Linked DNA regions of Fibrella aestuarina BUZ 2. The protein of the gene in region 1 interacts with the protein of each later gene in a pairwise test. Links are inferred from orthologs where the notes say so. Each region holds a gene or a part of one and is shown in the gene's direction. Other genes may lie near its edges. The genes, in order: FAES_RS15090 and dnaE.

Region 1 (3,249 bases):
CGCTGACCGAGTCGGGCGCCGAGGTAGAGGTGGGGCCGCTGCCGATCGTCAGTGGACACCAGATGCAACTGCAGCAACTGTTGCAGAACCTGCTGACCAACGCCATTAAGTTTCGCCGCGACGGTGTGAAACCCGTTGTCCGGATCTCAGTAAAAAAAGTGCCTGCCACCGCCTTACCTGACTCGGCCCGCCCCGTCCGGCTCGCCAACATGTACGTCTGTCTGCGGGTGCAGGACAACGGAATCGGTTTCGAAGAGAAGTATGCTGAGCGTATTTTTCAGGTCTTTCAGCGCCTCCATGGCCGTAGCCAGTATGCTGGTACGGGCATTGGGCTGGCCATTGTGCAGAAAGTCGTTGAAAACCACGGGGGCACTGTAATTGCCAGTAGCCAGCCGGGTGAAGGGGCTACGTTTTCGGTCTACCTGCCCGCCTGACAACGGGTGGTAGTTGCCGGTGAACGGGCGGTTGGCCGGTACCGGCAACTGTCGACGACGGGTAGGTTTTCCGGGCCCGGTTGGCTACCTTTGACTATGGACAATTTTGTCGTCTCGGCCCGGAAATATCGTCCAGCTACCTTCGACACGGTAGTGGGGCAGGGCCATATTACCACTACGCTCAAGAACGCCATCAGGACCAATCAGTTAGCGTCGGCGTTCCTTTTTTGTGGCCCGCGTGGCGTTGGCAAAACGACCTGCGCCCGGATTCTGGCCAAAACCATCAACTGCCAAAACCTGACCCCCGAGGTAGAAGCCTGCGACCAGTGCGAGTCGTGCGTGAGCTTCAACCAAAGTGCGTCGTTCAATATTCACGAGCTGGATGCCGCGTCGAACAACTCGGTCGACGATATCCGTAACCTGATCGATCAGGTACGTTACCCGCCGCAATCGGGCAACTACAAGATTTACATTATCGATGAGGTGCACATGCTCTCGGCGGCGGCGTTCAATGCGTTTCTGAAAACGCTGGAAGAGCCGCCCAGTTACGCTATTTTCATTCTGGCGACGACCGAGAAACACAAGATTCTGCCCACGATTCTGTCGCGGTGCCAGATCTTCGACTTCAACCGGATTCAGCCCGCCGACATTGCGGGGCATCTGGCCAGTATTGCTCAGAAAGAGGGCGTAACGGCCGATGGCGATTCGCTGGAGTTGATTGCCCAGAAAGCCGATGGCGGCCTGCGCGATGCCCTGTCGATGTTCGACCTGAACGTGACGTTTTCGCCCGACCGGACGTTGCGTTACCGCGAGGTGCTCGATAACCTGCACATCCTCGATTACGATTATTACTTCCAGCTGACTGACCTGCTGCTGACGGCCAACCTGCCCCAGACCCTGCTGGTGCTCGATGAAATTTTGCGGAAAGGCTTCGATACGCATCAGTTTGTGGTGGGACTGAATCGCCATTTTCGCGATTTGCTGGTGTGCAAGGATGCCGCCACGGTGCAGTTGCTTCAGGTAACCGAACGCGTACAGCGGCAGTACCTCGATCAGGCGGCGCGGGCTCCGTTGTCGTTCCTGCTCTCGGGCCTGAGCATCGGCGGGCAGTGCGACATGAATTTCAAGCAGGCTAAAGACCAGCGGCTGCACGTCGAACTGGCCCTGATGAAGCTGGCCAGCCTTCGAGACCTGCTCAACTGGGAGGCGCTGCCCGAGCCAGCGCCGTCGCGGGCGGCGGGTTCAGGTACAATGCCAAATGGGGTAGCGCTGGAAACGAACGGCGCTGCCGAAAAAAAAAACGGTGGACTACCCCCTGACGACTCCCTGACGGCCACCGTCACCGACGTACCCAGCCCATCGCCCAGCGTACCGCCGCATACGAGCGAGCCGGAGGGAGGTTATCAGGCAACGCCGCCCGTGTTGCCCCCGCCAACTACCCCCTCGCTGACACCGCCCGGTGCCGCCCGCTCAAACGGGGTGGCCAAACCGGCCATTCCGCCGTTGCCGCCCCGTACCACCGCCCCGGCCGCCGGGGCACCGTTGCCCGTGAGCACCAAACTCCGCTCGACGGTCGGAATCGGCGCCAAGCCGCAGGCCGTAGAAACGGAATCGGTGGTTGTGACGGGCGAACGGCCCAGTCAGCCCTTTACCTTCGACGAGCTATTGGCGACCTGGCGCGCGTTCTCGGCCCTGCGTAAGCAGCAGACCGACATGGCGAGTGAGCAGGTTATCCTGAACCGGGACCTTACGCTGACGGGGACAACCGTTAGGATCAAACTGGACAATCACGTGCAGGCCGATCTGTTTACGAGTATGCTGCCCGATCTGCTGATTTATCTGCGGCAGAACCTGCAAAACTGGCAGTTGCAGGTCGAGCATGTGGTGGAGTTGGTCGAGACGAAAAAGATGATTTACACGCCGCAGGACAAATACAATTACCTGGCCGAGAAAAACCCCGCGCTGCATAAACTTCGGCAGGCACTGGGGCTGGAAGTAGATTATTAAGCCGTAGCTATGACTAACCAACCGGTGCTGTTGTTCGATGGGGTCTGCAACCTGTGCAATGGGGCGGTGCAGTTCGTGATTCGGCACGACCAGGCGGGCTATTTCCGCTTTGCCTCGCTTCAGTCAGAGGCCGGGCAGGCGCTGTTGCAGCAGTTTAACCTGCCCACCGACCAGTTCGACTCGTTTGTGTACGTGGCCGATGGTCGCTGCTACACCGAGTCGACGGCGGCGTTGCTGGTGGCGCGCCACCTGGGTGGGGCCTGGCCCTTGCTCTACGGATTACGGATCGTCCCGCGTGTTATCCGGGATGGGGTGTACCGGTGGGTAGCGCGGAACCGCTACCGGCTGTTTGGCAAACGGGAGGCCTGTATGCTCCCGTCGCCCGCTTTACAGCAACGATTTCTGGCTTAGAGTGCGGCGTCCACTTCCTTCGTTAGCATAGTGGTCAGGTACGTGGTCACCTGCTCAGTAAAGCCCGGCAGCGTGGTCAGGTCGGCCTGCCAAAGCGATTGGTCGGCCAATACGGTCTGCACGAACGTACTGATCGAGCCGGGTTGGTTTGAGTCGACAGCCTGCCATTTTTCGTAGAAATAGCCCGCTTTTTCGTCCCGGATTGGGTAAACGACGTCGCCATCCGGTACGGTCACTTCCCCCACAAACTCACCCGACTCCGTCTGGCGGGCGGCCCGCATGAAAAGCAGGTAAGCGGCAAAGCAAAGCGCCATCCGGTCGGGGACGGTACCCGACAGCGCCACCGCGCGCTGAAGCGTCGCCACGTTCCGCATCTGCATCTTGGCCGTTTGCTGCA
Region 2 (4,510 bases), 1.4 Mb from region 1 along the record:
TCAATCGCTTTGATCACAGTCGCATTGGCTGGCTGCAAGAACACAACTGATACAGAACCTGCTACCTGTTCCCCACCCGCCACGCTGGTTGCACAGGCTCCCTGCGAAAGTGGGTATACTGGGGTGCTGTTGATTGCGTCAGATTATAAACGCACAACCGGACCCAATCAACTTGTCTATTCTATCTATCCGCAAAAGGATACGCTGTCAGACGACTACACCAAAAGCGCCTACGCCAACTTCTCCGACGACCGAATCATTATTAGCGAAACCGTCTTGAAGGATGCCCCCAAGTTTGCCGTTCAGGTAACCATAAACTGCAGTGGTAAACTGGTTGAATCCCAGTTTTTTGCCTTCGTTAAACGCCCAACCGCCAGTCCCGGCTGTTATGTATGGGCGTTGCAGAAGAAGGGTTGAGGGGCTTCGGGGAGGCGCCAAAGAATAAGCCTAATTCGGCCAAAAACTTCGGGTGGGCGTTGCCCGTTCCTCGGGGGTTTGCCTAAATTTACCAAACAGACTGTCTGCCCAACCAGGCGTTCTTCGGTAAATCTATGCAGTTTTCGCACCTTCATTGCCATACCCAATACTCGCTGCTCGATGGGCAGGCCGATATTAAGAAGCTGATTAAGAAGGCTAAGGCCGATAATATGCCCGCTGTGGCGATTACCGACCACGGCAATATGTTCGGCGTGTTTGAGTTCGTGGCCGAGTCGGCCAAGCAGGGCATCAAACCGATTGTTGGCTGTGAGTTTTACGTGGTTGATGACCACACGCGCAAGCAGTTTACCAAAGAGCAGAAAGATATTCGCTACCATCAGCTGCTGCTGGCCAAAAATCCGACTGGCTACAAAAACTTGGCGAAGCTGTGCTCGCTCGGCTACATGGAAGGCTTGTATGGTAAATACCCGCGTATTACCAAAGAACTGATCGATAAGTACAAGGAGGGCCTGATCGCTACTACTTGCTGCATCGGGGCTATCGTGCCCAAAACGATTCTGAAAAAAGGCGAAGAAGCAGGTGAGACCGAGTTTAAGTGGTGGCTCGACCGCTTCGGGGAAGACTATTACGTGGAACTGCAACGCCACGAGATTCCCGATCAGATCAAGGCCAACGAGGTGCTGGTCAAGCTGGCCCGGAAATACAACGTCAAGATCATCGCTTCCAACGACTCGCACTACGTCGACCGCGACGACTGGGTTGCCCACGATATTCTGCTGTGCGTCAACACGGGCGAAAAGCAGAGCACACCGTCGATGAAGGAATTCAACGACGAGGAGGCGATGCCCAAAAACACGCGGTTCGCGTTCTTCTCCGATCAGTTCTATTTCAAGAACACGCAGGAGATGAGCACGCTCTTCCACGACCTGCCCGAGGCCATCGACAATACTAACGAGATCGTCGACAAAGTGGAGACGCTGAAGCTGAAGCGCGATATTCTGCTGCCCAACTTCCCGATTCCGCAGGAGTTTCAGCAACATACCGACGACGTCCTCAATCAGTGGGAATACCTCAAGCACCTGACCTACGAAGGGGCCAAAAAACGGTACGTCGATATCTCGCCCGAAGTGCAGGAACGACTCGATTTTGAGTTGTTTACCATCCGGACGATGGGTTTTGCGGGCTATTTCCTCATCGTGGCCGACTTCATCAAGGCCGGGCGCGACCTAGGCGTGATGGTGGGGCCGGGCCGGGGCTCGGCGGCGGGCTCGGCGGTGGCTTACTGCATCGGCATCACCAATATCGACCCCATTAAGTACAACCTGCTGTTTGAACGCTTCCTCAACCCCGACCGGAAGTCGATGCCCGATATCGATACCGATTTTGATGATGAAGGTCGGCAGAAGGTGATCGATTATGTAGTCGACAAATACGGAAAGCAGCAGGTGGCGGCCATTGTTACCTACGGTACGATGGCGGCCAAATCGGCGATTAAAGACGTGTCGCGGGTGATGGATTTGCCCCTCAACGACGCCAACGCCCTCGCCAAACTGGTGCCCGACAAACCAACCTACAACATGACCCTGAAGCGGATTTTCGAAGATCCGATCGACGGGCCGGGTGGGCTGAGTAACCTCATTACACCCGATGAAGTCGAGAACGTACGGCGGATGCGGGCGCTCGAGTCGGGTGATCAGAACGTGGGGCGGGTCATGAAACTGATCGACACCGAGAAGGTGCAGAACGTGTTGCAGCAGGCGCGGCGGCTGGAAGGCACCGTGCGCAACACGGGCGTTCACGCGGCGGGGATCATCATTGCCCCCGACGACCTGAGCAACATCGTGCCGGTGTCGACGTCGAAAGATACCAACCTGATTATCACCCAGTACGAGGGTAAGGTAATCGAAGACGCGGGCGTGATTAAGATGGACTTTCTGGGGTTGCGCAACCTCACCATCATCAAGGAATGCCTGCGCTTGATCAAGCAGAACTACGGCCGGGAGATCGACATCGACAGTATTCCGCTCGACGACCCGAAGCCATACGAACTATTCCAGCGGGGGGAGACAAACGCCATTTTCCAGTTTGAATCCGACGGGATGAAGAAGTACATGAAGGACCTGAAGCCCGACCGGTTTGAGGACCTCATTGCGATGAACGCCCTCTATCGACCCGGTCCCATTCAGTACATCCCGAACTTCATCAACCGGAAGCACGGCCGTGAAGAGGTGAAGTACGACATGCCCGAGATGGAGGAGTATCTGGCGGATACCTACGGCATCACGGTGTATCAGGAGCAGTTGATGCTCTTGTCGCAGAAGCTGGGCAACTTCACCAAGGGCGACGCCGACGTGCTGCGCAAGGCGATGGGTAAGAAAGACCGCGCCACGCTCGACAAGATGAAGGGCAAGTTTATGGAGGGCTGTGCCGCCAACAAACTGCCTGTTAAAACCTGCGAAAAAGTATGGACCGACTGGGAAGCCTTCGCCTCCTACGCCTTCAACAAATCGCACTCGACCTGCTACGCCTTCGTAGCCTACCAGACGGCCTGGCTCAAGGCGCATTACCGTTCGGAGTACATGGCGGCGGTTTTGACGAGCTGCCTCGGCAACATTGAGAAAATTACCTTCTTCCTCGAAGAATGTAAGAACATCAACATCCCGGTGCTAGGCCCCGACGTGAACGAATCGGAGCGGGTGTTTGGCGTGAATAAGAAGGGCGAAATTCGGTTCGGGCTGGGTGGTATCAAGGGCTCGGGCGACGCAGCCGTCGAAAACATCATTGCCGAACGTACCCAGAATGGCCCTTACCAGGATATGTTCGATTTCATCACGCGGGTAAACCTCCGGACGGTCAACAAGAAAACAATCGAATCGCTGGCCTACGCCGGGGCTTTCGATGCCCTCGACCCCGACATCCACCGGGCGCAGTATTTCGAGACGGCACCCGGCGACACGAGCACGTTCATCGAGAAGATTATCCGCTACGCCAACAACCACCACGCCGAGAAATCGGCCTCGCAGCAGTCGTTGTTTGGTGGTGGGGCAGGTAACGACGTGGCCATGCCCCGGCCCAAACCGCCCGTGGTGACGCCCTGGAATCAGATCGAGAAGCTCAAGTTCGAGAAGGATGTCGTCGGGTTTTATATCACCGGCCACCCGCTCGATGAATTCACCGTCGAGCTGGAAGGGTTCTGCAACTGCACGCTCGATAAGGTCTACGAAACCAATGCGCCCGAACTGCGCATCGGCGGGATCGTGTCGAGTGTGCAGACGCGCATCGCCAAAAACGGGAACCCGTTCATGATCTTCAAGCTCGAAGACTACCAAGGGTCGATGGAGATGACGCTCTTTGGGGAAGACTACGCCCGTATGGCGCAGTACGTGGAGCCCGGACTGTTTCTGCACGTGACGGGCAAAACCCAAAACCGCTGGAACTCCGATCAGCTGGAGTTTAAGCCGACCAACATCCGCTACCTCAGCGATATCCGCGAGAAGATGTGCAAGGAACTGGCCATTACCATCAACCTGGCCTTCTTGAGCGAGGAACTGATTGGGGTCATCAATGACCTGGTGAAGGCGCACCCAGGTACGTGTACGCTGTCGATGAAAGTAAAAGATCCCGACGAGCCCGTGGAAGTAAACTTATTGTCGCGCCAATACCGGGTCTTCCCCGACAACCGCCTGCTGAACGCGCTCCGCTCGATGGATGGGGTGCATTGTAAAGTCGCTTAGCGCCCCCAACGTACCTGCATAGCAAAAGCCCGGCCCAAGCCGGGCTTTTGCCGTTTATAGCCCAGGCAGAGGCCATTTGATAATAAAAAATAACAAAGATTGTAACAAAATAATATTTGGCATTTTAAAAATATATCAAAATTTCTTCAAAAGTCGGTTTCGATTGTGCTTTATAGGATAATACCGCGATTCACTTGCTAATATTATAAGAATATTGCATTTTTTAGGTATTTCCACAAAAAAATTAAACCTCAAACATTGCAACAGTCATTTTGTTAGCTAAAATTTGTGCCAAATAAAACCACGTTCCATTATACACCTGACAGAATAAAACACAT

Evidence for each region.
Region 2: the proteins of FAES_RS15090 (region 1) and dnaE interact in binary tests that used the Escherichia coli proteins (3 or more experiments, as listed by UniProt). The link is inferred for Fibrella aestuarina BUZ 2 from one-to-one orthologs.

What each region holds. Positions count from the first base shown.
Region 1 is NC_020054.1:3,723,671-3,726,919, forward strand. What follows is about bases 54-2,985. They hold FAES_RS15090 (DNA polymerase III subunit gamma/tau), read left to right. Parts: upstream 54-530; coding sequence 531-2,441; downstream 2,442-2,985. Other genes in these bases: FAES_RS15085 (ATP-binding protein), read left to right, coding at 54-434; FAES_RS15095 (thiol-disulfide oxidoreductase DCC family protein), read left to right, coding at 2,451-2,852; FAES_RS15100 (tagaturonate reductase), read right to left, coding at 2,849-2,985. In the rest of the region: more of FAES_RS15085, read left to right, coding at 1-53; more of FAES_RS15100, read right to left, coding at 2,986-3,249. UniProt on the Escherichia coli protein: Part of the beta sliding clamp loading complex, which hydrolyzes ATP to load the beta clamp onto primed DNA to form the DNA replication pre-initiation complex.
Region 2 is NC_020054.1:5,091,628-5,096,137, reverse strand. What follows is about bases 180-4,372. They hold dnaE (DNA polymerase III subunit alpha), read left to right. Parts: upstream 180-551; coding sequence 552-4,172; downstream 4,173-4,372. Other genes in these bases: FAES_RS21185 (hypothetical protein), read left to right, coding at 180-417. Also shown: more of FAES_RS21185, read left to right, coding at 1-179; FAES_RS21175 (porin), read left to right, coding at 4,509-4,510. UniProt on the Escherichia coli protein: DNA polymerase III is a complex, multichain enzyme responsible for most of the replicative synthesis in bacteria. This DNA polymerase also exhibits 3' to 5' exonuclease activity. The alpha chain is the DNA polymerase catalytic subunit.